Pelosinus sp. IPA-1: one gene and its partner. The protein of the gene in region 2 interacts with the protein of the main gene of each other region in a pairwise test. Links are inferred from orthologs where the notes say so. Each region holds a gene or a part of one and is shown on either strand. Other genes may lie near its edges. The genes, in order: ribD and QSJ81_RS22690.

Region 1 (15,593 bases), on a different replicon or contig from region 2:
AATGTAGCAAGTCCATCAAGTCTCTTGGACATAGCTGGGGAACCTGGATTCAAATAGACAATACCATTATGCTTCTCTAATGAAGCCACATGGGTGTGTCCAGTAATAAATAGATCTGCTTTAAACTTACCTGCCATTTCCCTCTTCGTCTCTTCCGTAAAGTTATGTCCGTGATTTGCTACGATACGCAATCCATCAACCATAATATATGCATATGGCGATTGAATAGGCATAGTTAGAACCATGCTATCCACATCCGCATCACAATTGCCACAAGCAGTTATAATTGGGACTGGAGAATTATTTAACAATTCAGCTAGCCGTTTAGGATCATATTCTTTGGGAATATCATTGCGAGGACCATGATATAGTATATCTCCAGCATGAATAATAAAATCACATTCGAAAAAATATTTGTTATATATTTTTTCCCAAGTATTCGCACAACCATGGGTATCACTAATAATCCCAATATTCATTTAATCACCCACTATTCCATTGGAAATATTTTACTATTTCAGATTTGTTTTAATAAGTTAGCCATTTCAATTGCTGTTACTGCAGATTCAAAACCTTTATTTCCAGCTTTTGTACCAGCGCGTTCGATAGCCTGTTCAATACTTTCCGTAGTAAGTACACCAAAGATAGTAGGAACTCCTGTAGCCATGCCGACGTGAGCAACTCCTTTGGATACTTCCGAGCAAACATAATCATAGTGAGAAGTGCTACCTCGAATGACTGTACCTAAGCAAATTACGGCATCATACTTTTTACTGACGGCCATTTTTTGAGCTACTAGGGGTATTTCAAAGGCCCCTGGAACCCAAAGTACTTCTATATCTTCCTCCTTCACACCGTGTCTTTTAAGGCCATCCAATGCACCATCTAGCAATTTTGAATTGATAAATTCATTAAACCTTGCAACTACGACACCAATTTTCAGTCCTTCTGCTACTAATTGTCCTTCTATAACTCTTATCATTTTTTTATTCCTCCCCATATTGTTTTAGCATATGTCCTAGTTTAGACTTTTTAACGGATAAATAACGCTGGTTAAATTTATTAGCTTTCATTTCTACTGGCATTCTTTCAGTAATAGTCAGGCCATATCCCTCTAATCCAGCCCTTTTTCTAGGGTTATTCGTTAATAAGCGAATGCTTGATAGACCTAGATCTACAAGTATCTGAGCACCAATACCATAATCTCTTAAATCTGGTGCAAAACCTAAAATCTCGTTTGCCTCTACAGTATCTTTCCCCTGATCTTGCAATGCATAGGCACGAATTTTATTGGCAAGACCGATGCCACGGCCTTCCTGCCGCATATACACTAATACTCCTGCTTCTTCTTGGCTGATGCGTTTTAAAGCACTTTCCAATTGTTCCCCACAATCACAACGTAATGATCCCAAGGCATCGCCTGTTAAGCATTCAGAATGTATGCGTACCATTACATCCTTTTTGCCAGCTACATCACCTTTTACCAAAGCAATGTGGCATTGATTATCTAATTTACTTTCGTAGGAAATTAAGCGGAAATTGCCATATTTAGTTGGCATTTTTGTTTCTGCACCACGTATAATAAATGTTTCATTTGCTTTACGATATTTTATCAACTCGGCAATAGTAATAATTTTTAAATTATGCTTAGTAACAAACTCCATCAAATCTGGAACTCTAGCCATTGTGCCATCTTCATTCATAATTTCGCAAATTACCCCTGCTGGATAACACCCTGCCATTTTTGGCAAATCAACTGCTGCTTCCGTATGACCTGCCCGTCTTAAAACTCCACCTTCCACATAGCGTAAGGGAAAAATATGACCAGGCCTTCTAAAATGTTCGGGTAATGCATTCGGATCCAACAATGTTCTAATCGTTTCTGCTCTCTCGTGGGCTGAAATTCCTGTTGTTACAGTATGTGCATCAACAGACACGGTAAAAGCAGTGCAATGATTGTCTGTATTCTCACAGACCATAGCACCAATGCCAAGCTCGTCTAATCTAGAGCCAATAACTGGCATACAAATAAGTCCACGTCCATAAGTCGCCATAAAATTAATGGCTTCAGGGGTAACTTTATCAGCAGCCATTAATAAATCGCCTTCATTTTCCCTATCTTCATCATCTACTACCACAATTATCTTGCCATTTTTTACATCTTCAATTGCTTCTAAAATAGTATTAAATTTCATTTTTACCTCCAAGTATTTCGACTTATTTTTACGATGTGAACCCATTTTGCTGTAAAAAATTCATACTAAGAGTACTTGCTTTAGACTGCTTATCAGAAGAATGCAATCCAAGCAATTTCTCTACATATTTTCCTATTACATCTGCTTCTAGATTTACAGTGTCTCCAGTTTTTTTAAATCCTAATGTAGTGACAGATGCACTATGAGGAATCAGAGAAACTGTAAACCAATCTTGTCCACACTCAACAATTGTAAGGCTTATACCATCAATGGCAATAGAGCCTTTTTTTACGATATAACGCATCACTTCAGGGCCTGCTTCAATTTTTACGATAACAGCATTATCATTAACATCTTTAGCACGAATCATCCCAATGCCATCAATATGCCCGCTAACTATATGACCACCAAAACGGTCACCAATGCTAAGAGTCCTCTCAAGATTCACAATTGCTCCGTTTTTTAAACTCGCTAACGCAGTACTATCAACTGTTTCTGGCATCACATCAGCAGTAAAGCAAGTATTATTATACTCAACTACAGTAAGACATGTTCCATTTACAGCAATACTATCACCTAATTTAACGTCACTAATGACCTTACTAGCCTGAATTGTTAAACGTACAGATTTAACACCACGGACAATCGCCTTCACTTTACCTAATTCTTCCACAAGTCCGGTAAACATCTCGTCCCTCCCGGTTGCGCATATAGGCGCTAATTAATATATCTTCCCCAACAGATTCTGTTTCTATATCTTCAAGCAAAATTGCCTTATTAACATCAGCTATTCCTTGACCAGCTATTGGTCCTGGAGCACTATTACCACCAATAATCTTGGGGGCAATAAACCAATGTACCTTATCAACTAGATTGTCCTCTAACACGGAAGCATTAATACTAGCTCCACCTTCAATTAATAAACTAGTAATTTGTCTTTTCCCTAATTCTTTAAATAATAAAGGCAAATTAACACCATCTTGTTTGCTCTCAACTACCAAAACTTCTACGCCACAAGCACGCAAAGCATTGACTCTTTCCTCTGGCGCCTTATCAGTAACGGCAATGATAGTTTTGGCTAAACCATCTGTTACTACATTAGCCGTCAGAGGTGTTCGTGCCATGCTGTCAACAATCACTCGATTCGGATTCTTCCCCTGGTACGATAGTCGAGTTGTCAAACTAGGATTATCGGCTAATACAGTACCAATCCCCACCAGAATTGCATCACAAGTATCTCGTAAAGTATGTACGCGATTTCGCGCAGCAGGCCCTGTAATCCACTGGGATTGTCCTGTGTAAGAAGCAATTTTTCCATCTAAAGACATTGCACTTTTCAAATGGACAAAAGGCAATTTAGTGGAAATCCACTTTATGAAAACCTCATTTAATTTTGCAGCTTCCCTTGACAACACACCTTCTACGACTTCAATGCCAGCTTTTCGCAACTTATTAATACCTTGTCCAGCTACTAAAGGATTTGGATCTGCCATCGCGACAATTACTCTCGTAATACCCGCCAAGATTAATGCATCAGCACATGGTCCTGTTCTACCGTGGTGAGAACAAGGTTCTAGCGTAACATATATAGTTGCCCCCTCCGCCAATTCTCCAGCTTGCTGCAATGCATTAATTTCGGCATGGGGTGTGCCTGCTTGCTTATGCCATCCCTGTCCCACAACTCGTCCTTCCCGCACAATTACAGCCCCAACCATAGGATTTGGACTTGTCCGGCCAGTAGCGTATTGAGCCAAAAATAGCGCCTGCCTCATATACTCTTCATCCATAATTGACCCCTCCAAAAAAATTAGGCTGTTAAAAAAGTTTAATACTTTTTAACAGCCTAATAGAACATTAGAAAAATGCAACAGCTATTAAGCCTTATCAAAGACTTAATAATAACCTTTTTCCATCCAGACTATACTGTCGGCTCCGGAATTCCACCGGATCAGCCATACGGCTCGCGGGCTAATCACCGCCGGTAAGGAGTTAAAAGATTTCTCTTTTTCACCTTGCCCCAAAGGCTCCTTATTCAATTATGTATATGTTACCAGTATTCATGAAAATAATCAAGTGCCTTTAATTTCAGAAATTGCTTTTTTAATATCTTCTGATTGGTATACAGCAGATCCTGCAACCAAAATTGTAGCACCAGCAGCTATTACCTGACGGGCAGTTACAGCATTAATTCCGCCGTCCACTTGGATCTCCACAGCTAAATTCCTTTCGGAAATCATAGATTTTAACCTAGTAATTTTATCAAGCATGCTTGGTATAAATTTTTGGCCACCAAATCCAGGATTTACGGTCATTAATAACACCATATCTACTTCACTAAGCACTTCTTCAATTACCGAAAGTGGCGTAGAGGGGTTAAGAGATACCCCAGCTTTTAGCCCATGCTCTTTGATGGTTTGCAATACTCGATGTAAATGAGGGGCTGTTTCAACATGAACTGTTAAGAGATCAGCACCTGCTTTTGCAAACGCTTCAACAAAATCTTGCGGATTGCTTACCATAAGATGAACATCGAAAAATAATTTAGATACTTTGCGAATTGCCGCAACAACAGGAGGACCAAATGTAATATTAGGTACAAAATGTCCATCCATTATGTCAATATGAAGCATATCCGCACCTGCTACTTCCACTCGTTCTATTTCTTCAGCTAATTTAGAAAAGTCAGCCGAAAGAATTGATGGTGCTATTTTAATCATAATTTAAAATCCTTTCTTCTTTTCTTGAATTTCCGATAGTATTTCAATATATGAATTATACCGCTGTTCATTAATACGCCCCTCTAATACTGCCTGTTTTATAGCACATTGGGGTTCTTTCACATGCAGACAAGTATTAAACTTGCATTCCTGTACAATCGCTGCTATTTCGGGAAAATAATACATAAGATCATTTTTTTTCACATCATCAAACTCGGTAAAACTAAAACCGGGCGTGTCGACAACAAAGCCACCGGTAGTTAAGGGTAACAGCTCTGCAAAGCGAGTCGTGTGCTTACCACGACCAATTTTTTCACTAACTTCACCTGTTACTAGAGTAAGCCCCGCTTCAATTGTATTTAAAATCGTGGATTTGCCAGCCCCCGAGGGACCAGCAAATACGCTAATTTTATCAGAAAGAGCATTTTGCAATTCCCTAATACCAAGTCCCAATTTAGCAGATAATGTGATAACCTTATAACCAATACTCCGATACAATGCAAGAAGAGGTTCTAATTCTTGCATATCAGCCAAATCAGTTTTATTAATACAGATGATTATATCTAAGTCCGACATTTCTGCCAAAACTAGAAATCGATCTACTAAAACTGCATTAATATTTGGATTTACTGCAGCAAAGGTAACAATAACTTGATCTATATTTGCAATCATTGGTCTTTTCAACATGCTACGGCGAGGTAATATCTTTTCAATTATCCCTTTATCATTTTCAGTAATATCATATTCAACTTCATCGCCTACTAAAAGTGAAAAACGTTCTTTTTTAAAGCGTCCTCGCAAAGTGCACATAATCACCTTGTCATTTGTTTTCACATAATAAAAACTATTATATGTTTTTAGTATCACCCCATGCTGCACTTGCTATGCCTCCTATATTGTTTGCTCTTGCAACAATACACCATTAATATACACTTGTACTCTAACTTGGCCTACACCATCCACGGTTTTTTCAACCTTATCACCAGGCTTATGGACATTTTCATAAACAACACGTCGACCATTTGTATCAGTTAAAACAACTTGAACTGCTTGGCGAGTGGCCCCTTCAGGTACTGTTATTTGCACAACGGCTTTTTTAGTTGCACTACCGCCGCCTTTTGCAACTGTGAAATCTACCGAAGCACCTTCTGTAATTTCCGCTGATGGACCAGGATTTTGTCCAATAATAGTCCCAATTGGATACTTATCGCTAACTTCTTCAGTTACTTTACCCACTTTTAGTTTTAGACTCTCAATTTGGGTGTTTACCGTATTTATCGGCGTACCACGAAAATCAGGTAAGGCAAATTTACGTGGACCAGCACCTTTACTTATAACAAGATCAACCGTAGAATTCTTATTGACTTGAACCGGCGGGCGTGGCTGCTGATTAATAATTGTATCCGCTGGAACGTCAGCGTTAAACTGTTCATCAATTCTTCCTACTACTAAACCAGCATTTTTAATTTGCAGTTCTGCATCCCTTCGGCTGAGTCCTCTAAGATCAGGCACTATAGTAATCTCGCCACCCTTGCTAATAACAAGATTAACCATACGCTGCTCTTTTACTACTGTATTTGCCTCTGGATATTGAGAAATGACGTTTCCAGCTGGTACTTTATCACTAAATGATTCTGATACTGTGACACGCAAGTTTTGCCCTGTTAAAATACTGCGGGCAACTTCTACTTGTTTGCCAACAACATTTGCAACGGTAACATCATTATTGCTCCAAAACTTACCAAAAGCAAAAAAAGCACCTATCATAAAGCCAAATAATAATAGCAATATTAAGCCCCATACTCGCTTCTTGGATTTATTACTTTTCGTTAAACTATTATTTTCTGGTTCGGCTCCAACCATATTTGCCTTGTTAGAAATCGGTTCCTCTATGCGTGGTAGTATCTGAGTAGGGAAATCGCCTCTTGACAGACGGCGCGTATGGTCATCCCTAAAATAGTTTTGTACTGATTTTAAGTCAGCAATCATCTCGCTAATGTCAAATCGGTTCGCTACATCTTTTGCCATTGCCTTAAGAACAATAGCCTCCAACAAAGGTGGTACTTCTGGTTTTAGTTCCCGTATAGGACGCGGTTCTTCTTGTAAATGTTTCAAAGCAATGCTGATTGGCGTTTCGCCATTAAAGGGCACTGTTCCCGTCAGCATTTCATAAAGAACAACACCTAATGAATAAATATCTGACTTTGCCCCAACCACTGTTCCTTTTGCCTGTTCAGGAGAAAAGTAATGTACTGATCCTATTATTGTTGAAGTATGATGCATCGTAGCTGAGCTTACTGCTCTTGCAATACCAAAGTCAGTCACTTTTATACGTCCAGCGCGAGTCATAAGTATGTTATGAGGTTTTATATCACAATGTACTAAATTATTCTGATGCGCGTGTTCTAATGCTTCAGCGATATCTGCGGCAATCCGAACTGCCATTTCTATAGGCAGTGGTTCTCGTAAAATACGTTCTTTAAGAGTTTCACCTGATATATATTCCATAACAATATAGTGTACATCTTCATCTTTTCCGACATCATAGATATTTACAATATTGTGATGAGATAAACGAGCCGCTGCTTGCGCTTCACGCCTAAAACGGGTCACAAATTCTTCGTCATTTGCAAATTGTGAACGTAAAACTTTAACTGCTACAGAGCGATCCAATAGTTTATCGTGTGCCCTATAGACATCAGCCATTCCACCGCCACCAATATGCTCTAAAACAGTATATCTCTTATCAAGAGTTCGATTAATCATGTGAACCATCACCCCCTTATTGTAATGCTGCCCTAAACACTTGACGGGCAATTGGCGCTGCAATGCTTCCCCCATAACCAGCATTTTCAACAATTACCGCAATTGCAATTTGCGGATTATTTGCTGGTGCGAAACCAATGAACCAAGCATGAGAATCCCCCTGAGCGTTTTCTGCGGTACCAGTTTTACCAGCTACTATTATACCTGGTAAAGAAGCTGATTTACCTGTACCACTTTCAACAACTTTGATCATCATTTTATTAATATCCTCAGCTAGTTGAGGGCTAGTCACAGTAAGCCATTCTTCCTGAGAATATGATTTAATTACAGTACCATCAGGATCCGTTATCTTATCTACAAGATATGGCTTCATAATTACCCCCTTATTAGCGAAACTACTTGCTAGCATAGCCATCCGCAAAGGTGTAACTAATAAACTGCCCTGGCCAATGCCCGTTTGTGCTAAATCTCCGTTGCCCAACGAAGAAAAATTCGGCAAATGAGAAGCAGTTTCTTGCAATTCTTGACTGACAGGTTGTTTAAAACCAAATCGCTCAAAGGCATTCGCCATTTTGCTGCGTCCTAATTCTAAAGATATGGTGCCAAAAAATACGTTAGACGAGACGGCTAATGCTTCAGTTAAGTTAATCTTACCATAGGACTCTAAATGACTTTCTTGCAAAGTATAATCTGGTGGTATCTTTAAAATACCTTCACAATCTATGGTTCTATTTAGGTCTATTACCTTCTCTTTTAATGCTGCCTCAGCAATCATAACCTTAATCGTAGAACCAGGAGGATACAATCCCTGAGTCACCCGATTTAATAAAGGACTATTCTCATTCGTAGAAATACTTTTCCACTCCTGATCAATTTGATTAGGATCAAAACTAGGCTTACTCACCATAGCTAAGATTGCTCCTGTACGAGGATTTATCGCAATTACGGCTCCTCGATGATTTCCTAGAGCTTTGTAAGCAATTTCTTGCAGTTTCACATCCAAGGTTAATACTACATTATTACCTGCCTTATTGGCAAATAAATGGCTGATTGCCCCTAAATGAGCCATTGCGTTATTATTCCCAGTTAAATAGGAATTGAAAGTCCCCTCAATACCACTCTTACCATATGTGCTACTATCGTAACCTACCACTTGTGCTGTCATAGCTTCATAGGGATACTTACGCTTAAATACATCTCCCTCTCTTTGACTATAGGCCAACTTATCACCATGTCTATCCACTATCATACCATATGGAATCATACGAGCAATTTCAGCCGTGCGGCGATTTAAGGGGTGTGTTGCCAAAAATTCACTCTCTACAACTTGTATATAAGACAGATAGATTAGTAAACTCAACAATAAACCAACTAGTCCTAAAGCCACCTTACGAATATTATCAGCTATATGATTCATGTCATTTCGCATCATAACATCTCACTTCCGATATGGAAAACAGCATACCTAGCAATATGAAATTTGATACAATAGAACTCCCCCCATAACTAATAAACGGTAAAGTAATGCCTGTTAAAGGAAAAAATTTAATAACTCCGCCAATAATCAAGAATATCTGGAGTGCCATAGAAACTGCCAATCCGCCAGCTACCATCATACTAAAAGGCATAATTGACAATAACGATGCACGAAAGGCACGATAGATTAAAATAATATATATTATAATAACCGCACCTGCCCCCATTAAGCCCATCTCTTCCCCGATAGCAGCAAAGATAAAATCTGTATGAACTTCAGGGATCATACCAGGAAATCCATAAGTAAGACCAGTCCCCATAATCCCCCCAGAGCCCAAAGCAAATAAAGACTGAACAATTTGATATGCTCCTCCGTTAGGGTCAGCCCACGGATTTAGCCAAATATCAACACGAATTTGTATATGAGAATATAATTTATAACAAATGACTGAGCCAATTAAAAATAAAACTAAGCCAATGATCACATAGCTCAATCGCCCACTAACCATATAGGCCATGAGTATAGCAATACCAAAATACAATAGGGCTGCCCCCATGTCACGTTGCAATATAAACATAAGCATTGTAATGCCCCATACTGCAATAAGAGGCGCAACAAATCTTGGGTGTGGCAGCACCAAAGGTCCATAATGCCTAGTAGCATGAGTAAGTAATTCTCTTCTTTCACTTAAATAAGCTGCTAAAAATAATACAATAAATATCTTTGCAAATTCAGAAGGTTGAAAGCGAATTGGTCCTATAATTACCCAGCTTTTATGTCCGCCAATATCAACTCCAAAGACAATTGCTGTTAATAACAAGCTGACACCAATAAATCCACAAATATATTTAAAATAAGCCACTTGTTCTAGTCGCCTAGAAAGAAATACAGATACTAAAAAAACACTCAACCCCACACCAATCCAAATCACTTGTACTAAAAAAAGATCTGGTCTAAGTCTAAAAATAGTAGTCAATCCAATACTCACCAGTAGGGCTGTTAACGGGAGTAATAGAGGATCACCAGCATGTCCCATTCTACGCAAGAGAGTATTTACTAGCATAAACCCAGCAAAGATAGAACATATAGCTCCTAATGCAATATAATTAATGACCCCGTGAGCCAAGCTAACAGCTGCTACACCATGTAACATAATGATACCAGCAACCACAAGCAAATTGCGCTCAAGTTGTCCTATGTTAGTCATAGTTATGCATCCTCTTCTTTAATTAAGATAGTCGTAATATTATCGAATCCACCCGCATTTTTAGCTTGCATCACCAACTGTTCTACAATAGAGCGAGGATCGCAGTCTTTTCTTTGAATTAATTTGTGGATTTCTTCTTCACTAACCATATTAGTTAGTCCATCCGTACACATTAATACAACATCACCTGCTTCTAAGGAAAGGGTGCCTGTATCAACGCTAATTAAACAACTCGTACCAACCGCACGAGTCAATATATTGCGCTTTGGATGATTCTGCGCGTCTTCTCTCGTTATACTACCGCTTTGCACTAATTCCCAAACCAATGAATGGTCATTGGTTATTTGGCGAAACTCTCCATTACGCAATAAATAGATACGGCTATCACCGACATGGCCCCAATGAAGCTTTTTCCCATCAATATATACGACCGTTACCGTTGTCCCCATACCACTAAAATCTTCTTTAGATAGAGCCATCTGATAAATGGAGGTGTTAGCTTGAATTATTGCTTGTTTGAGTAACAATTCAAGATTATCCTTCCCTACATGCTCTTGAATATAACCATTGACTGTTTTTACTGCAAGTTTGCTTGCAATTTCTCCAGCCACATGCCCTCCCATACCATCAGCCACAATGAACAAATGTGGTGGGCTACAGAAATAACTATCTTCATTTGTCTCTCTAACCAAACCAATATCAGAAATTACATGTGCGAGCAATACCCCTCACCCCTTAAAACTAAATGTAACAGATCCAACTTTAATTAGATCACCATTTTTCAACAAGGTTGCCTCTACAATAGGCTGACCATTAAGATATGTTTTATTAGTGCTATGTAAGTCAGTCAGCCAATACCCCTGTTGATTTTTATGGATACTAGCATGTTCATATGATATAAACGAATCCTCAATTACGATTCCATTATTCTCGTTACGCCCAAGATATACCGTTCCTTCTAAAAAAAAACTAGTTTGCCCTAGATTAACATGCCCACTATCAACTACCAATAATTTTGCCTCATTAGAGCCATCAAACTTATTCTGATCATTCTTTACTGATACTTTTTCATGCTCGGATAAATTTAAATCAGTATAAATTAATTTTATGACTTTATATAAAAAATAATATAGGAATCCTAATAAACTATATTGTAGTATAACGCCAATGCTATTTAAAATGAATACCTTGCTCGGCAATTCAATTCACCTCATATAAAATAACAGTATTACCTATTTTTATATGATCACCATGGGTTAATTCTTTGCAACTAATTCGATGATCATTTACATAAGTTCCATTTAGGCTTTTCGCATCATATATCACATGATTACCATCTTCAAATATCACATAGGCCTGTAACCTTGATGTATTTAAATCGGTAAGTGGCAGTTCATTACTAGCCCTACGTCCAATATTCACCCTGTTGGTTGTCATTTCAATCTTTACACCTGCATCAGGTCCTTCCAAAACACGTAATTTCCCATGTAAACAAGCTTGTTCTAATATATTACATTCCACTTTATCAAATACACGAGTATCGGATATTTCTTGTTGTTCTATATTCTCACTTACTACCCTTTTTTCATCAGGCAAGGGCTCGCTAAAGCAACTTACTACACGAAAACTCCCCTTAATAACAGACTCATCTTGGTAAAACTCAATTATAGGCATACCTATAATCGTATATTTCCTTTGTTTCGCCTGCTCCATTAAGTGCGTAGACAATTCTTGGGAAATAGACTGGCTATAAGAAGATATTCGATTATAATCAATATCGTTTAAATAAACCATATATAAATTAGGAACATACGTTTTTGAAATACCGACTGTTTTCTCGTCCTCCATACTCCTAACCAATTGCTTTCCAATTTCTATTGGCTGTAAACCACTAGAAAATTTACTATTAAAGAATCCTTCAATATACTTCTCAAACATATTCTCCAAGCCTCGAACAAACTTCATAACTATTACCTCACCAATTTAATCTATTTTATTATACTTTATATTACCACCATAGTCAAAATGAGGTACTTTTATCTTCAAAATCTTATCGAAATAATAAATCGAAAAAGCAAGGCATTATCACCTTGCTTTTGGGCTATTATTTACTACGTTATTTCTAAGCTGTCCACAAGCAGCCCGTATATCCGTACCCATTTCGCGACGTACTGTAACATTAATTTTTTTGTCGAGAAGGATTTTTTCAAACTGCTGAATTCTTTTATTATCAGGCCTTAATAACCCTCGTTCCATAACAGGATTAACGGGTATTAGATTGACATTAGCCAATCGCCCTTTCATCAGCGCCGCTAACTGCCCCGCATGCTCGATTTTATCGTTAACATCAGAAATTAATACATATTCGTAAGTCACCCGTCTACCTGTTTGCTCAGCGTAGTAATCGCCTGCATCCATAACTTCAGGTAATGAATAACGATTATTAATCGGCATTAGTTGGGAACGAATTTCGTTAGTAGGTGCATGCAAAGAAATAGATAAGGTTATTGGCAATCCCTCTCTAGCTAACTGATTCATTTCCGGCACTAAGCCTGAAGTGGATAATGTAATACTGCGATAACTAAGGTGAATACTATATTCTTCGTGACACAATCGGATAAATTTAAGTACATTGTCATAATTAGCCAACGGTTCTCCAGAGCCCATAATTACAATATTATTGACAGCAGCCTGTTCTTGCTGCAACAATCTGTTAATATACAACACTTGCGCTAAGATTTCGCCGCCTGATAAATTTCTGGTAACCCCATTTAATGTAGAAGCACAGAACACGCAGCCCATGGCACATCCAACCTGAGTTGAAACACATACACTATTTCCATAAGGCTGACGCATTAATACAGTTTCTACTGCAGAACCATCATGAAAACTTACTAAGTATTTACTTGTCTTACCATCAGACGACTGCTGCACAGCTTGTGTTGCCACCGTATGAATTACAAAGTTATCCATCAGTAGAGCTCTATGATCTTTAGACAAATTCGTCATATTATCAAAATCATAAACCCCGCACTGGTACATCCATTTTGCAATTTGCAAGGCCCGATACTTTGGTAAGCCATAAGGGTGAATGACTTGAGCAATTTCATCTACAAACATACCGAAAATATCAATTTTCATTATTATTCACCTATTTCACCCGTAGTAAGCGAGAAATAAAAAAACCATCTACCTGATCAATATGTGGCCATAACTGAACCATTTCACCCTTATGCTCTTCTGAGGGAAAGAGTTGGCCTGCATGCTGAAGTGTGAAATCCTGATTATCTAACAAGAAACTATCAATAATATTTTGGTTTTCTTCAGGTTCTATTGTACACGTACTATATACTAAAGTGCCACCTATTTTTACGCATGCAGCAGCGCTCTTTAAGATCGCCTTTTGTAAGACAGGTAAATCTTTAAACATAGATTCCGTTTTTCGCCAACGTGAATCCGCTTTACGCCTTAATACACCAAGACCAGAGCAAGGTGCATCCACCAGTACTCGATCCGCTTGCCTTAAGTATTTATCGCTTAAGGTTGTCGCATCAATTGCCTGTGTTTCAATAATGCTAATACCTAATCGTTTTGCATTCTCGTTAGTTAGTGCTAATTTATGATCATAGATATCAGTTGATAAAACACGCCCCTTATTTTCCATCAAAGCGGCTATATGGGTGCTTTTACCTCCAGGTGCACCGCAAGCATCAATAATAAACTCGCCTGGTTCGGGAGAGAGGACATGAGCAACTAACATAGAACTCTCATCTTGTATTTGGAATAACCCTTCGTTTAAGGATTTCAAAGTGTTCAATGCTGGATAACTATGACATACAATACCTTCTGGGGTCCAACGAGAAGGTTCAGCACTTACTCCTTCTTTTGCTAAAATATCTAGAAGTTCTTCACGGGTAACTTTTAGAGTATTTGTGCGTAAGGAAAGAAGTGGTGTTACGTTATTAATTTGGCATAATTCTTCAGTAGCTTTAGGACCTAGGCGCTTTAACCAACGAGCTACCATCCATTGTGGATGAAAGTACTTTAAAGATAAAAAGCGAAGAATATCCTTCTCCCGATCTGGATATACCACCTTATCAGTTCCGCGACCCGCATTACGTAGGACAGCATTAACAAATTTAACAGTACCAGCATGTCCATACTTCTTAGTCAGTTCTACTGCCTGATTACAGGCTGCCGATACTGGCACTTTAGACAAAAAGAAGATTTGATACATACCCATACGTAAAATATTCAAAATAATTGGGGCTACTTTATCTAATGACCTGGTGACAAAATGACCTATAATCCAATCTAATGTCTTACCAGCTTTAATCGTACCATATACTAATTCTGTAACGAAACGACGATCTTGATCGGATATTTTATGACGATTGATCTCCCTTACCAAAGCTATATTTGCATAAGCTTTATTATTTGTTACATCATTTATAACCTTTAGCGCAATCTCTCTAGCATCCATATATTCACCTTTTACACCTTTATATATTAAGAAATGAAATCTTTTACCGCTTCCTCTACCCGTTTAACATCAATTCGTGTGTTACAACAAGGTCCATTCGGTCTTTCATTTAACACACCAATAACCGGAAGTGGAAAAACATCCTGAATACCACTTGTCAAATCTCGTTCACAAGCAATGGCGAGCACTGCATGGGGACGAAGGGTTTTTATAACTTTTCGGGCTAATGTCCCTCCAGTAGAAATTGTTACATGTACCCCATATTTTTCTGAGATGGTCAGCAAATCTCCAACCTGACAAGCTCCACATTTACGACAATTGGCAATATCATGAGTCACTTTATATTGGCATAATTCTTGCTGAATACAATGAGGTGTAAGAATTAATAATTTATCAGGTGAAACTTTAATGTGTTTCTGATGAATTAAATAATTACTCACCTCAATAAAGGAACGTTCTACTCTTTCTTTTTCTACATCAAAAATTTTACCAATTTGGATGGCCAGAGGAAACAGCAAGTTAATTGCAGACCAAGCTGGCCCTTGAAACAAAGATAATGTAGAAAAACCTAAGATGGCTAAAATAATGCCGCCAACCCCAATCCCAATAGCCAATAAAACCATTCCTAACAAAACTCCAAGAACAACTGGCAGAAAAGTACTAATATTAGCGAGACCAGGGAAACTAACCATCCACAATCCATAGGTAGAAAGAGTGGCTAAAAACAGACTAGCCAATATGAGTGCCA
Region 2 (15,536 bases):
TTTACTGAATGCCCTTGGCGAGGCAAACCCACTGCCAAACGCCTTTGAGGTCAAGGTGGACAGGACTGATCGTGTGAAACCAGTGGCTCAAGCCATTACCCAATTAAAAGGGGTAGAAAATGCAAAATTTGGTCAAGAAGTAGTTGAACAGCTATTTGCGTTAACGAAGATGGTGCGAATCTTTGGTTTGGTTATCATTCTATTTTTAGCTTTAGCTGCGCTATTTATTATTTCCAATACCATCCGTATTACCGTATTTGCTCGGCGTAAAGAGATTGGTATTATGAAATATGTTGGTGCCACAAATTGGTTTATTCGTTGGCCTTTCTTATTGGAAGGTATGATGTTAGGGTTTGGTGGAGCGTTGGTTGCCGTATTGTGTTTAAATGAAACCTATGGAGTTTTGATACATCAAGTGTATGAATCCCTGGCATTTTTACCGCTAATCCCCCAATACCCATTTATTACAAACATAAGTGTAGTGCTATTGGTAACAGGCACGGTGATAGGGGCTCTTGGCAGCACCATATCACTACGTCGATTTATGAAAGTATAGTGGGTAAGCAGGAGGGGTTTGATGTTTAGTAGCAAACGGTATTTGGCCTTAGGTTTAGCACTTGTTATGATGATTATAGCTGTTGGTCCTGCCTTAGCCAATGAATTGGCAGAGCAGCAACAGCAGGTGCAGCAGCAAATGCAGGAGCAACAGGAGAAATCAGCCCAGGCTAAACGGAAGGTAGAGAGTGTTTCCGATCAGTTGCATAAGGTTCAAATGGAACTAGATAATGCACAAGGTGATTATCTTTCTGTCCAAAAGAAGTTAAGCGAGACAGAGGAAAAAATTGAGGTAAATTCTGCTGTTTTGGCTAAAGCGGAAAAAAGCTTGTCGGAACGTGGTGTGATTTTAAATAAGCGTATTCGAGATATTTATCAAAATGGCCAGTTAAATTATTTGGATGTGCTATTTGGTGCAAATGATTTTGGCGATTTTACAACTCGTATGGAAATTTTGAAACGAATTATGAACAAAGACATTGAGTTAATTGTCAAAGTAAAGGCTGAACGAGAGCTAGTATTACAGAAGAGGTCAGAATTAGAAAGTGATCGTGCCTCAATTTTAACATTGAAGCAAGTAGCAATAGAAAAGAAAAAGATTATTGAGTCTAGTAAGAAAGAGCGGGAAGCTGTTTTGGCTTCGGCAGTCAGTGAGCGGGATACTGCAGAGCAGTCCTACCAGGAACTCCTAGAAACTTCACGTAAGATTGAAGATATGATTCGCCGAAACCAAAATAAGAAGCAAGGGCCTAGCAGTGGTACAGGCTCTATGATGTGGCCGACAGATGTTACTGAAATTACGTCACCCTATGGCTGGCGCACCCATCCCATTTTTGGGACATCTCGTTACCATAGTGGTATTGATATTGGTGCTGATTATGGAGATTCGGTTAGAGCGGCAGATAGTGGTGTCGTTATGTATGCAGATTGGATGGGTGGCTATGGTAAAGCCGTAATTATCGAGCATGGTAATGGCATTTCTACTTTATATGGGCACAATTCGGAGCTGCTAGTAAGTGAAGGGCAAAGAGTACGTAAGGGGGAAGTTATTTCCCGAGTAGGTTCGACAGGCTACTCTACAGGACCTCATTTGCATTTTGAAGTGCGGCAGAACGGATCACCAACGAATCCAATGGACTATTTGCCATAAAGAAGACTTGATTTAGATGGAGTTTTAACTCCATCTGGATCTTAGTCGCACTTATCCAGGGACTTAGCTGCTATTAACTTCCGCATGAGAGTCTTAGAGCAGCTTAGTCATCGGATAAAAGGTTGATAATTTGCCATAAGGGTACCCAAAGTGGGTGCCCTTATGGAATATTTAATGCGTGTTCTGCATATAGTTAATATGTATGTTTTTATAGGGTATATTAGCGAAGAGGTGAACGTTGATTCAACTCTCGAATTGGGGTGTATGTATTGAGTCGTCGTAAAATTATTGTAGCAGCCATCTTATTGGTTGTATTTACCTTCACTGTAACAACAGCTGGATTCTTATATCTGCTAAGGGGAAACTCTGCAGATATCGTCAGCACGTTAAAGTTCTTTCGGGCCTTGCAGATTGTCAAGGCTCGCTATGTGGAACCTGTAGACACGGATACCTTGGTGGCGGGTGCTGTGAAAGGTATGGTTAGCTCTTTGGGTGATCCTCATTCCGTTTATATGGATCCCAAGATGTATAAGGAATTCATGGTGGAAACGGAAGGTTCCTTTGGTGGGGTCGGCATGGTTCTTGGGGTAAAGGACAAAACTTTGACAGTCGTTTCGCCGATTGAAGGTACACCGAGTGATAAGGCAGGAATCAAAAGCGGGGATCAAATCATTAAGATTGATGGAAACGATACAAAGGATATGGCATTGGATGAAGCCGTGGGTAAAATCCGTGGTCCAGAAGGCTCACAAGTCACACTCACAATTCGTCATGAAAGTGAGCCGCTGAAGGATGTTGTTTTACAACGATCCAACATTCAAATTAAAACCGTCTCAGGCAAAATGCTGCCTAATAAAATTGGTTACATTCGTATTTCTATGTTTAATGAAAACACAGGAAGTGACTTTAATCAAAAATATCAAGAATTAGAAGCCGAAGGTATGCAGGGCATTATTCTAGATCTTCGGGATAATCCTGGAGGATTATTAGAAGAAAGTGTGAAAGTTGCTAGTAAATTTGTACCCAAGGGACCGGTTGTTTCTGTAGTTACCCGAGATGGGCATAGAGAAACTCACTCTTCTAACTTGGAAGCGGTAAAATATCCTGTGGCAGTGCTAGTAAACGGCGGAAGTGCGAGTGCTTCTGAGATCGTTTCAGGAGCCATCCAAGATACTGCTTCTGGTACCTTGATCGGTACTAAAACCTATGGCAAGGGTTCTGTGCAAACCGTACTTAGATTAGATGGCAGTGCGATAAAATTAACGATTGCAAAATACCTAACACCTAACGATCGTTCCATCAATGGAATTGGTATTGAGCCAGATATTAAAGTAGAAATGGAAAAAGATGCAACGAAGGATATACAACTAGACAAAGCCACACAATTCGTAAAAGAAAAGTTGGGTAAATAAAGAAAGGTAGCGGCGGGCTTTTGCTTAGCCGCTTTTTTCTAATGGTAGATTTATAGTTTTTTGAATGTAGTTAGGAACGAAGGGATTGAACCGCAGAGGCACAGAGGACACAGAGAAAAGATTAGATTTAAGATATTAGCCCCCTCAGTGCTCTCTGCGCCTCTGTGGTTAAACGGTTCCATGTTTTACCCACAAATACTATTAAATTTGAGGTGAGATGATGTTTCCATGGCAGGAATTGATTCGGCTGGCAATTGGTGGTGTAGTAGCAGCTTTTTTTCAACCTATTTTTTGGGTGATTATTGCCCTAGTTACTTATCAATATTGGCAATTGCAAAAAAGTCAAAAACGTATGTTTGGAATATGTAATTTTTCACTCACTCAGCAGGTGACCTTAGCTGTGTTGCTAGGGAGTATTGGGGGTATGTTGGGGAGTTTTCTATTAACGGTAGTCGGGATTAATGTAGATCAATTAGGTCTTGCCTACATTTGGCCGGTGGCTATATTACTAATGGCAATTAATATGCGATTCTTATGTTTTGCCTATGCGGGAGGTTTAGTGGCTTTGTCAAAAGTATTAATTGGCTGGCCAGCGGTAGATGTATCTCAGGTATTAGTGCTAGTGGCGGTTCTTCATATCACCGAAAGTATACTAATTGCCATCAGTGGATATTATGGCAGTATGCCTGTTATTTTAAAGCGAAGAAATGGACAATTAGTAGGGGCTTTTAATTTACAAAATTTTTGGCCACTGCCTTTGCTTTTGATGTCGGCGGTTGCATTGCCTGAAAGTAAGGTTCCGGCAGGAGTATTGCCTATGCCTGACTGGTGGCCTTTGTTGCCAATCAGTATGAGTCTGCCCGAAGGACATATATGGATGTACGCAATGATTCCTGTAGTCGCTGCTTTAGGCTATACCGATATTGCGGTAGCTAGTTCACCTAAAAGGCGTCGCCGGAAATCAGCTTTTCATCTAGCTATTTATAGTACTATACTCTTGGCATTAGCCTTATTATCCATTCATTATAAATGGCTGCAAGGTGTGGCGGCGATGGTCTCTTTCTTAGGCCATGAAATGCTAATTCAACTAGACAGTCGACGAGAATTGGAAGGCATTCCTCGTTATGTACCGCCAACTGAGGGGCTTATGGTATTAGATACGGTAATTGATACTCCAGCACCAAAGGCAGGGGTAAAATCCGGTGATATTTTGTTAACCTTACATGGTATGCCGATCAACAGAAGGGATCAATTGGCAGAGGCTATTTCCCTTGTCCCCAACGAATTTATGATACAAATGGTAAGAGATGGTCAAAAAATGGAGACGAAGGTGAAATTCTCCAAAGGTCAGCGAATGTTAGGTGTGATTTTAGTACCAGAAGGCAACGAATTATATTATGTAGAGTTAACGGAAGATAAGTTTTGGTTGTGGGAGAAAGTGAAAAAAAAGTGGAGGAATAAATAGTAAATATAGTAATTTAAAAACAATATATATTATAAGAGAATTATTATATAATAGAATTATGACTGTCATTAAATTTCACTTTGACCGAACGTATGTACTGTGATAAGATAAAATATATATAATGTGGATTAATATTTTGTAAAGACTGGTGATATTATGGCTACTGTTCCTAAGTTGAATACGACCTATCATGAGGGAGGCATACCTTTTAAAGTAGAAGCTCCTTTCGTGCCGACAGGAGATCAGCCTTCTGCCATCCGTACCCTGGAAACGGGTATTTTAGAAGGGCAAAAGGCCCAGGTGCTTCTTGGGGCAACAGGCACAGGAAAGACCTTCACTATTGCTAAATTAATTGAACAGGTTCAAAAACCAACCTTAGTCATTGCTCATAATAAAACACTGGCTGCTCAATTAGCCAGTGAATTCAAGGAGTTTTTTCCTAACAATGCAGTGGAGTATTTTGTCAGCTATTATGATTATTACCAACCAGAAGCATATATTGCTCATACAGACACCTATATTGAGAAAGATGCTTCGATTAATGATGAGATTGATAAATTGCGTCACTCTGCTACCAGTTCCCTATTCGAGCGACGTGATGTGATTATAGTTGCCAGTGTATCTTGCATCTATGGTTTAGGTTCGCCAGATGAATATCATGGTCTAGTTCTATCTTTACGGCAAGGACAAACAAAAGACCGCGATGAAATTTTACGTAAATTAGTTGCTATTCAATATGAACGAAATGATATTAATTTTATTCGCGGCAAATTTAGGGTACGGGGCGATGTGGTAGAAATCTTTCCTGCAGCCTATGGGGAAAGAGCGATCCGAGTGGAATTATTTGGTGATGAAATTGAACGGATTTTAGAGATTGATACCTTAACAGGCGAAATTATGGCAGAACGCAAGCACATTGCCATCTATCCTGCCTCTCACTATGTTACCTCCAGGGAAAATATGCTCAGGGCAGTAAGAGATATTGAGGCAGAACTAGAAGTACAATTGGCATTTTTTAAGGCGAATGGTAAGTTGGTAGAAGCTCAACGCCTAGAGCAGCGGACGAAATATGATTTGGAAATGATGCAAGAAATGGGATATTGTTCAGGGATCGAAAATTATTCTCGCCATCTAACAGGGCGTAATCCAGGAGATTCTCCTTATACACTCATTGATTATTTTCCTGAGGATTTTATGATTGTTGTGGACGAGTCTCATGTCATGCTTCCCCAGCTTCGGGCTATGTATGCAGGAGATAAAGCCCGCAAAGCCTCTCTGGTGGAGAATGGTTTCCGCTTGCCTTCTGCTTTCGATAATCGGCCTCTTACCTTTTTAGAGTTTACAGAGCGCATTAACCAAATTGTCTATGTATCGGCGACACCAAGCGCTTATGAATTAGGGGAGGCTAGTCAAGTTGCCCAGCAAGTCATTCGGCCAACGGGTCTTATCGATCCTGAAGTAGAAGTACGTCCTATCAAAGGTCAGATGGATGATTTGCTAGGTGAAATCAAAATACGAGCTGCTGCCAATGAAAGGGTTTTAGTAACTACCTTAACTAAAAAGATGGCAGAAAATCTCACAGAGTTTTTAAAAGAGATGGGAATCCGTGTACGGTATTTACATTCTGATATTGTTACCATTGAGCGGGGAGAAATTATTCGTGATTTGCGGGCTGGTGTTTTTGATGTATTGATTGGCATCAACCTCTTACGGGAAGGTTTAGATTTGCCGGAAGTCACTTTGGTGGCGATATTAGATGCAGATAAAGAAGGCTTTTTGCGTTCCGATACTTCTCTAATTCAGACCATTGGTAGAGCTGCACGTAATGTGAATGGACGAGTTATTATGTATGCCGACGTGATTACTAAATCTATGGCACGAGCAATGGAAGAAACCAATCGTCGCCGTGCAATTCAAGAGGCTTATAACGAGGAACACGGCATTACCCCGATGACTATCCGAAAGAAAGTCAAGGAATTGATTGAAACAACTAAGGTAGCAGAAACACCCGAAATATATAAAACAGACCGTCTAGGAAACATGAGCCAAGGGGAAATGTTAGACTTAATTGGTAATCTAGAAAAAGAAATGCGCCTTGCCTCTAAGCAACTCCAGTTTGAACGGGCTGCCGAACTTCGAGATATGATTGTTGAACTAAAAGGGCGAGTTGGCAAAGCACCAAAAGAGTCGCCACCTAGGAGTAAAAAGAAAAAGTAATTATGAACCACAAAGACACAATGCCGCTTTGCGGCACACAAAGGATCTTGTAAGGGGGTGTATTGTGGTAATCCCCAGTGAAAATCTTTGTGTCCTTTGTGTCTTTGTGGTTCAATTAAATATTTTGTGACAGAAAGGAACATTCTAGTGAAAGAAAAAATTGTTATTAAAGGTGCGAGACAGCACAATTTGAAAAATATTGATATAGAAATCCCACGTAATGAGTTAGTGGTTATTACTGGCCTAAGTGGGTCTGGCAAGTCTTCCTTAGCTTTTGATACGATATATGCTGAGGGGCAAAGACGGTATGTAGAGTCACTGTCTGCCTATGCTCGTCAGTTTTTGGGACAAATGGACAAGCCGGATGTGGATTATATTGAAGGTTTATCACCGGCTATTTCAATTGACCAAAAAACGACCAGTCGTAATCCTCGTTCTACGGTGGGAACAGTAACGGAAATCTATGATTATTTACGTCTCTTATTTGCAAGGGCAGGACGGCCTCATTGTCCTAAATGTGGTAAACCCATTAGCCAACAGACAATTCAGCAAATGGTGGATCAATTGGTTGCCTTACCGGAGGGAACTCGCCTCATGTTAATTGCCGGTGTAATACGTGGCAAAAAAGGGGAGCACCAGAAAGTGCTTGAGGATATCCGCAAAAATGGCTATGTTAGGGTGCGAATCGATGGGGAAATTCGCGATATTGCAGAAGAAATTAAATTAGAAAAAAACAAAAAGCACACCATTGAGGTGGTAGTGGATCGAATCGTTGTGCGAGAAGGAATTACCCAGCGTTTAGCCGATTCCTTAGAGACAGCTCTTACCTTGGGGGAAGGTGTCGTCAATGTTGATATCGTTGGTGACCAAGAAAAAATCTTTAGCCAAAATTTTGCTTGTATCGAATGTGGGATTAGTCTGCCAGAAATTGCCCCAAGGATCTTTTCTTTTAATAGTCCATTTGGTGCTTGTCCTGATTGTACTGGTCTGGGGAACAATATGGAGGTTGATCCATCTCTTATCATTCCAGATCCTAGTAAAGCTCTCCTTGATGGGGCCATCGCGCCATTAAGTAAAAATACCAACTCCTATTTCATGTGTCAATTGGAAGCTGTTTTGGAAAAATATAATTATTCTTTAACGAATACTTGGGAAAGTTTATCTCCTGAGGTACAAGAAATTATTATGACAGGTTCAGGACTGGAAAAGTTCCATTTTGAATATGACAACATGTATGGAGAAAGCAAAACTTATTACGCTGTTTTTGAAGGTGTAATTCCTTTATTGAACCGTAGATATCGAGAAACTGTTTCCGATTGGTCTCGGGAAGACATTGAAGAATATATGAGTACGAAACCTTGTCCTAAGTGTAAGGGAGCTAGATTAAAACCGGAAGCCTTATCCGTTAAGGTCGGTGGTAAGAATATTTATGAAGTGACTACAGCAACGATTGGGGAAAGTCAGGAGTTTTTCCGTAATTTAGAGCTGACAGAAAGGGAAAAGACCATTGCCCAGCAAATTCTCAAAGAAATTAATGCTCGACTTGGCTTTTTACTAAATGTTGGGTTAGATTATTTGACATTAGATCGGGCAGCAGGCACCTTATCTGGTGGTGAAGCACAGCGAATTCGTTTAGCTACCCAAATTGGTTCTGGTTTAGTTGGGGTATTGTATATCCTGGACGAACCTAGCATTGGGCTGCATCAACGAGATAACAATCGTCTATTGGCCACCTTGCGGCATTTGCGAGATGTGGGTAACAGTTTATTGGTCGTTGAACATGATGAAGACACGATGTACGCAGCAGATCATATTATTGATATTGGCCCAGCAGCGGGTGCCCATGGTGGACAAGTAGTAGTCCAAGGCACAGTCGACGAGATTAAGGCTTGCTCAGAATCCATTACTGGACAATATTTAAATGGAAGTAAATACATTCCCATACCAAAAGTAAGGCGTAAACCCAACGGCAAGTGGCTAGAGGTCGTAGGTGCCAAAGAAAATAATCTAAAGAAAGTTACAGTGAAGTTTCCTTTAGGCGTATTTACTGCTGTGACAGGAGTGTCAGGCTCTGGTAAGAGTACTTTAGTCAACGAAATTTTATACAAAGGTTTGGCATCGAGGGTATATCCTGGTTCGAAACAGCGTCCGGGAGCCCATGATGACATTCGTGGCGTAGAGAATATTGACAAAATAATTGATATTGATCAGTCACCAATTGGTCGTACGCCTCGTTCCAATCCAGCTACCTATACAGGATTATTTGATGTCATTCGGGAAGTTTTTAGTCAAACCCAAGAAGCAAAAATGCGAGGCTATAAGCCTGGGCGTTTTAGTTTTAATGTTAAGGGCGGACGGTGTGAAGCTTGTCGTGGCGATGGTATTATCAAAATTGAAATGCACTTTTTGCCTGATGTTTATGTTCCTTGTGAAGTATGTAAAGGCGATCGTTATAACAGAGAAACGTTAGAAGTACGATATAAAGGAAAAAGTATCTCTCAAGTGCTGGATATGGTAGTTGATGAGGGGGTAGAGTTCTTTCAAAACATCCCCAAGATTCAACGGAAGTTACAAATTTTACAGGATGTTGGTCTTGGCTATATTAAGCTGGGGCAGCCTGCCACCACCTTATCTGGAGGAGAGGCCCAGCGAATAAAATTGGGTACGGAACTAGCAAGGCGCAGTACAGGTAAGACGTTATATATTTTAGATGAGCCGACCACTGGTCTTCATACAGCCGATATTCATCGTTTGCTTACGGTGCTTCAGCGTTTAGCAGATGGCGGGGATACCGTTGTAGTAATTGAACATAATCTTGATGTAATAAAAACTGCGGATTATGTAATAGATCTAGGACCAGAAGGTGGCAGTCGAGGCGGTACGATTATTGCTAAAGGTACTCCTGAAGAAATCGCAAAAACTGCGGAGTCCTATACCGGACAATATTTGGCTCCTATATTAGAAAGAGGAATACGAGAATAACAGAATTAACCGCAGAGGCGCAGAGGTCACAGAGAGGATAATAGTAAACCCTCATTGCTTCGTTCTGTGTCCTCTGTGCTCTCTGCGGTTAAATCGTCCTCAGTTTATCCCATAAGAATAAAAAAGAGTAGGCGCTAGCGCCTACTCTTGGGAATAAAATTTTCTATTTTCGTTTTCTATTTCGCATTCTTCTTCTTTACGAGGAGTCATGCGTTTATAAATAAATTGAGTGTCGATATTACCACTACAGAAATGAGGGTTATTCAAGACTTCTTGCTGAAAGCTAATATTTGTTTTTATGCCAGAAATACGGAATTCAGCTAAGGCTCTGCGCATAATTTTAATGGCATCCCCTCTAGTGCGACCATGGGCAATGACTTTGGCAATCATAGAGTCATAATGAGGTTGTACCGTCATGCTAGCACATACGCCACTATCGACACGAACTCTTGGACCGCCTGCTTCGTGGTAAAAATCAATATAACCAGGAGAAGGGGCAAAACACATATCGGGATCTTCTGCATTAATTCGGCATTCGATAGCGTGACCGCTAAAAATGATATCTTCTTGCTTTTTGTTAAGAGGTTCACCAGCAGCTATACGAATTTGTCGACGTACCAAATCAATACCGGTGACCATTTCCGTAACGGCATGTTCTACTTGAATCCGAGGGTTAATTTCCATAAAGTAGAACTTACCTGTTTTTACATCCAATAAAAATTCAACAGTACCTAAATTGGTGTAAAAAATGCTTTTTGCGGCACGAATCGCCATGGCTCCGACTTTTGTACGCATTTCTGGGGTTAAAGCACTAGAAGGAGATTCTTCAAGAACTTTTTGGTTGCGACGCTGCAGGGAACATTCCCGCTCACCAACATGAAGAATGTTTCCATAGGTATCCGCCATAATTTGCACTTCAATATGTCGTGCTTCGGAGATATAGGTTTCCAAATAAAAAGAGCTATATGTCACATCTACTTTATTTAAAGCACTAACTAACTCATCCTGGTTATTGGCGACAAACATAGATTTACCGCCACCACCTGACACAGGTTTCAAAATAACAGGATAGCCTATTTCTGTGGCAAGTTTATAAGCATGTTCATTGCTAGTAATCGGTTCACTGCCTATTGTCATTGGCAGACCAGCAGCCTTCATGGCTTCTCGGGCTGCATCTTTGTTTCCTACTTGGCGGATGATTTCAGCACTAGGGCCAACAAACACCAAACCAGCATTGGTAACCTTTTCAGCAAAATCAGCATTTTCCGATAAAAATCCGTATCCCGGGTGAATGGCTTCTGCCTTTGATGCTTTGGCAGCCATAATAATCGCATCCATGTTTAGATAGCTTTTCATTGCATCTGCAGGCCCGATATTGTATGCGTGGTCAGCCAATTGTACATGGAGAGCATCGGCATCAACATCTGAATATACGGCGACTGTTTCAATATCTAGTTCCTGGCAGGCTCGAATAATTCTAACTGCAATTTCACCACGATTGGCGATAAGTAGTCTCTTGAACATCAGCATTGACCTCCCATTTAAATAGCAAAGTTTAATGTGCTCTTAACACCAATGAAATTAATTATAGTATATAAAAATTAAGTCTACAATGAGTTTCATGCATGTATACATTGAACGTCTCATTAAAGTTCAGGTATATATTGGAATTGGGTCAGTTTAGATTTTTATTGTGAGCAGGTGCTAAAAGTATGTTACAATTATCTCATAGTTTTATGTTTTTGGCAATGTGATTTTTTTCTCAAAAGGAGTTTTGTAAAAAATGAATGATGAATTATTAGAAAAAGTAAACCACTTGCCAGATAAACCAGGTGTTTATTTAATGAAGGATGCCCAAGATCACATTATTTATGTTGGCAAAGCGGTAGTACTAAAAAATCGTGTTCGTTCCTATTTTCAATCTAGTCGCAATCACTCTCCAAAAGTGCAGGCCATGGTTTCACGGATTGCCGATTTAGAATATATTGTTACAGCTTCGGAAATTGAAGCCTTAATTCTTGAATGTAATTTAATAAAAAAACATCGGCCAAAATACAATATTAGTTTGCGAGATGACAAAACCTATCCTTATATTAAGGTAACGACAAATGAAGATTTTCCTCGTTTGTATGCTACCCGCAGGGTACAAAAAGATGGTGCTCGTTATTTTGGTCCTTTTACTAGTGCAGGGGCTGTCCATGAAAGTATTAAACTAATGAGAAAATTATTTCCTCTGCGTAGTTGTCGTAATTTAGATGCCAGACGCCCTTGTTTGGAATATCATATAAAACGATGTCTTGCGCCTTGCGCTGGGTTTGTAGATAGGGAAACTTATAACGGCATGATCAAAGAAGTTTGCTTACTGCTCGAAGGTCGTAGTGATGCTGTAGTACAGAGTCTAAAAAAACGGATGGAATTAGCAGCAGAAGAACTGCAATTTGAACAAGCTGCAAAACTCAGGGATCAATTAGCAGCTGTAGAAAAAGTCAGAGAAAAACAAAACATTGTTACCGGCGCAGGGGATCAAGATGCTATTGGTCTGGCTCGTTCTGCGTTAGGAACTTGTGTGCAAGTTTATTTTATACGCAGTGGCAAAATGGTGGGGCGGGATCATTTCTTACTGGCAGGTAGTGATCAGGAAGAGGATGATGTAGTATTAGCTGCTTTTATTAAGCAATATTACAGCCAGTCTACCTTTATCCCCAAGGAATTATTGCTGCCTATGGATGTTCCCGAGCAGGCGTTGCTATCGGATTGGTTAAGCCAATTAAAAGGCAGTCGTGTAACTGTAGAAATCCCAAAAAGAGGCACGAAAAAAGATATTGTCACTATGGCTGATGGAAATGCTGCGATTGTCCTTAGTGAACAAGAAGGAAAAATCAAAGCCCATTCAGAACAAACAGAAGGAGCTATGGCGGATCTTGGACGATATTTAGGACTACAGGCACCTCCGATACGTATGGAATGCTTTGATATTTCTCATATTCAAGGGTCTGAAACCGTTGCCTCTATGGTGGTTTTTGAAAATGGCATGCCAAAGAAAGAAGCTTATCGTCGTTATAAGCTACGCACAGTAGAAGGTAAACCAGATGATTTTAAATCTATGCAGGAGGTAGTTAGTAGGCGTTATGGCGCAACCAATCAACCAATACCTGATTTAATCATTATTGATGGTGGCAAGGGACAGTTGAGTGCGGCTCTTACCATAATTCGCGGATCTGGTTTGCTAGATGTTCCTGTAATTGGTTTAGCAAAAGAATTTGAATATATTTTTTGTGAAGGTCAGAGTGATCCTTTGATTTTACCTCGTCACTCACAGGCGCTCTATCTGATGCAGCGCATACGGGATGAGGCCCATCGATTTGCTGTAACCTATCATCGTACGTTGCGCTCCAAGCGGAATATGGTGTCAGTTCTTGATCATGTACCAGGAATTGGCGCCAAACGTCGTAAAGCTCTCTGGGATCATTTTGGCAGCCTGCCAAAAATAAAAGGGGCTACGGTAGAAGAATTGGCTGCCGCACCATCAATGACTTTCCCCGCGGCGCAAGCCGTATATGATTTTTTTAGGCAGCAACGGTGATAACTGGAAAAATAATTGCTTTCTATTTTCGCTAAAATTGGATAAAATAATAAGTAGTATCGATTCTAAGGAGGATTAAGTAATATGAATAAAACAATATGGATTGTACTTGCCCTAGTTGCAGTACTAGTGGTAGGAGCATTTTCAGGTTATAACAGTCTTGTAGGTATGAATGAAGCAGTGAATGGTAAATGGAGTCAGGTAGAAAATCAATTGCAGCGTCGTGCTGATTTAATACCAAATTTAACAGCCACCGTATCTGGTTATGCAAAACATGAACAAGCTGCGATTCAAGCAGTTGCTGATGCAAGAGCCAAGCTGGCAGGAGGGCAAGGACCTGCCGCCAAAGCAGAAGCTAACAATGAATTGGGTGGCGCTTTATCTAGATTACTGGTTATTGCAGAAAACTATCCTAACTTAAAGGCAGATCAGAACTTTAGGCAACTTTCAGATGAACTGGCTGGAACAGAGAATCGTATAGCAGTGGCCCGTAAAGACTATAACGATTCAGTTCAGATGTATAATACTAAAATTCGGACCTTCCCTTCTAGTATTTATGCAGGTATGTTAGGTTTTGGTCCCAAAGAATATTTCAAAGCGGCTGAAGGAGCTCAGCAAGTACCACAAGTTAAGTTTTAGGGAGAATTGAACATAGAGGACACAGAGAAACACAGAGGGAAAGATTATAAATAGTTTAATAAATCGCCTCAGTGTCCTCTGCGCCTCTGCGGCTAATTTTCCCCTTTGTGTACTTCGTATCCGCGATAGCGGCTTTGCGTCTTCGTGTTTAAACGTTATTTAAGAAGATCAGTTAGGCTTTGGCCCAAAGGAATATTTCAAAGAGGCGGAAGGTGCTCAACAAGTGCCACAAGTTAAGTTTTAGGGAGAAATAAACACAGAGGACATAGAGTACCACAGAGAAAAAATTGTAATTAGGGATTCTTAAAGCCCCTCAGTGTTCTCTGCGCCTCTGCGGTTAATAATATTCTCCTTTGTGTTCTTTGTGTCCGCGATAGCGGCTTTGCCTCTTCGCGTTTAAACGTTATTTAAGAAGATCGTTTAGTATTACTCGTATAAGAGAGGGAAGACTATGAAAAAGAGGCTAGCCTGGATTATATGTGTGGCATATCTGTTGATGGCTGCAGTGGCCTGGGCCCAGCCGCAAATACCACCAGTACCAACATCTAGTATTTATATTCAGGATTATGCTGGTGTAGTAAGTGCTGATACGAAAGCTCGTATCAATAACTTAGGGAGTCAACTAGCGGCTAAAACAAAAGCCCAGATTGTTGTAGTCACGACAAAAAACCTAGATGGTGCTGCTCTGGAGGATTATTCCTTAGAGCTTCTTCGGAAATGGGGGATTGGTGACAAAACATTAAATAATGGAGTACTTATCTTAGTCGTCGTGGATGACAAACGATCTCGTATTGAGGTAGGTTATGGTCTAGAAGGCGCACTGCCTGATGCGAAGACAGGGCGTATTCAAGATGATTATATGATTCCATACTTTCAAAATGGAGATTATGATAAAGGAATTTTAAATGGTTACCTTACTGTTGCGACGGAAGTAGCTAAAGAATATAAACTAGAGCTAAAGACTGAGGCAAAACCAGTGCAACGCACGCAAGCTGCTAATCAAGGTTCAGGTTGGGATACCCTTCCCTGGTGGCTGAAAGTCGTGATTGCTGCTGGTGTTCTTCTTCTATTTATGATAGATTGGATATTTTTTGGTGGCACCATAACTTACTTACTGTTATCCATCGTGCTTAGGCGTGGTGGCGGCGGTGGTGGTGGCGGTGGTGGATTTGGCGGCGGCTCAGGCGGCGGTGGCGGCTCCAGTCGAAAATGGTAAGGTTTTTAGTTGATAGTGGATATCATTTGCTAATTTATATAAATATGGTAAAATGGTAAGAGACAAAATTAGTAGAAAATAATGGAGGGATTTTAGAAATGGAAAAATGGGTATGTGTAGTATGTGGTTATGTTTATAATCCAGAAGAGGGAGATCCAGATAGTGGTATTGCTCCTGGTACTAAATTCGAAGATATTCCTGAAGATTGGGTCTGTCCATTATGTGGAGTAGGCAAAGACCAATTCGAAAAACAAGCATAATAAAAAAACCTTCCAGGTACACTGGAAGGTTTTTATTTTTACGGAATCAGAAAGTAT

The links.
Region 1: the proteins of QSJ81_RS22690 (region 2) and ribD interact in binary tests that used the Escherichia coli proteins (3 or more experiments, as listed by UniProt). The link is inferred for Pelosinus sp. IPA-1 from one-to-one orthologs.

The regions. Positions count from the first base shown.
Region 1 is NZ_BSVC01000004.1:456,243-471,835, forward strand. The notes cover bases 1,918-4,788. They hold ribD (bifunctional diaminohydroxyphosphoribosylaminopyrimidine deaminase/5-amino-6-(5-phosphoribosylamino)uracil reductase RibD), read right to left. Parts: upstream 3,983-4,788; coding sequence 2,852-3,982; downstream 1,918-2,851. Other genes in these bases: QSJ81_RS12060 (bifunctional 3,4-dihydroxy-2-butanone-4-phosphate synthase/GTP cyclohydrolase II), read right to left, coding at 1,918-2,195; ribE (riboflavin synthase), read right to left, coding at 2,224-2,883; rpe (ribulose-phosphate 3-epimerase), read right to left, coding at 4,265-4,788. Also shown: yfcE (phosphodiesterase), read right to left, coding at 1-479; ribH (6,7-dimethyl-8-ribityllumazine synthase), read right to left, coding at 518-982; more of QSJ81_RS12060, read right to left, coding at 987-1,917; more of rpe, read right to left, coding at 4,789-4,912; rsgA (ribosome small subunit-dependent GTPase A), read right to left, coding at 4,916-5,791; pknB (Stk1 family PASTA domain-containing Ser/Thr kinase), read right to left, coding at 5,804-7,678; QSJ81_RS12090 (peptidoglycan D,D-transpeptidase FtsI family protein), read right to left, coding at 7,695-9,110; QSJ81_RS12095 (FtsW/RodA/SpoVE family cell cycle protein), read right to left, coding at 9,097-10,362; QSJ81_RS12100 (Stp1/IreP family PP2C-type Ser/Thr phosphatase), read right to left, coding at 10,365-11,084; QSJ81_RS12105 (FHA domain-containing protein), read right to left, coding at 11,091-11,561; QSJ81_RS12110 (FHA domain-containing protein), read right to left, coding at 11,563-12,327; dual-specificity RNA methyltransferase RlmN, read right to left, coding at 12,448-13,503; 16S rRNA (cytosine(967)-C(5))-methyltransferase RsmB, read right to left, coding at 13,514-14,845; QSJ81_RS12125 (DUF116 domain-containing protein), read right to left, coding at 14,872-15,593. UniProt on the Escherichia coli protein: Converts 2,5-diamino-6-(ribosylamino)-4(3h)-pyrimidinone 5'-phosphate into 5-amino-6-(ribosylamino)-2,4(1h,3h)-pyrimidinedione 5'-phosphate.
Region 2 is NZ_BSVC01000011.1:87,471-103,006, forward strand. The notes cover bases 9,115-11,928. They hold QSJ81_RS22690 (acetyl-CoA carboxylase biotin carboxylase subunit), read right to left. Parts: upstream 11,306-11,928; coding sequence 9,923-11,305; downstream 9,115-9,922. Other genes in these bases: uvrA (excinuclease ABC subunit UvrA), read left to right, coding at 9,115-9,781; uvrC (excinuclease ABC subunit UvrC), read left to right, coding at 11,565-11,928. Outside these bases: permease-like cell division protein FtsX, read left to right, coding at 1-556; QSJ81_RS22665 (murein hydrolase activator EnvC family protein), read left to right, coding at 578-1,705; QSJ81_RS22670 (S41 family peptidase), read left to right, coding at 1,975-3,117; QSJ81_RS22675 (serine protease family protein), read left to right, coding at 3,335-4,582; excinuclease ABC subunit UvrB, read left to right, coding at 4,739-6,799; more of uvrA, read left to right, coding at 6,947-9,114; more of uvrC, read left to right, coding at 11,929-13,364; QSJ81_RS22700 (LemA family protein), read left to right, coding at 13,449-14,003; QSJ81_RS22705 (TPM domain-containing protein), read left to right, coding at 14,455-15,219; rd (rubredoxin), read left to right, coding at 15,318-15,479. UniProt on the Escherichia coli protein: This protein is a component of the acetyl coenzyme A carboxylase complex; first, biotin carboxylase catalyzes the carboxylation of the carrier protein and then the transcarboxylase transfers the carboxyl group to form malonyl-CoA.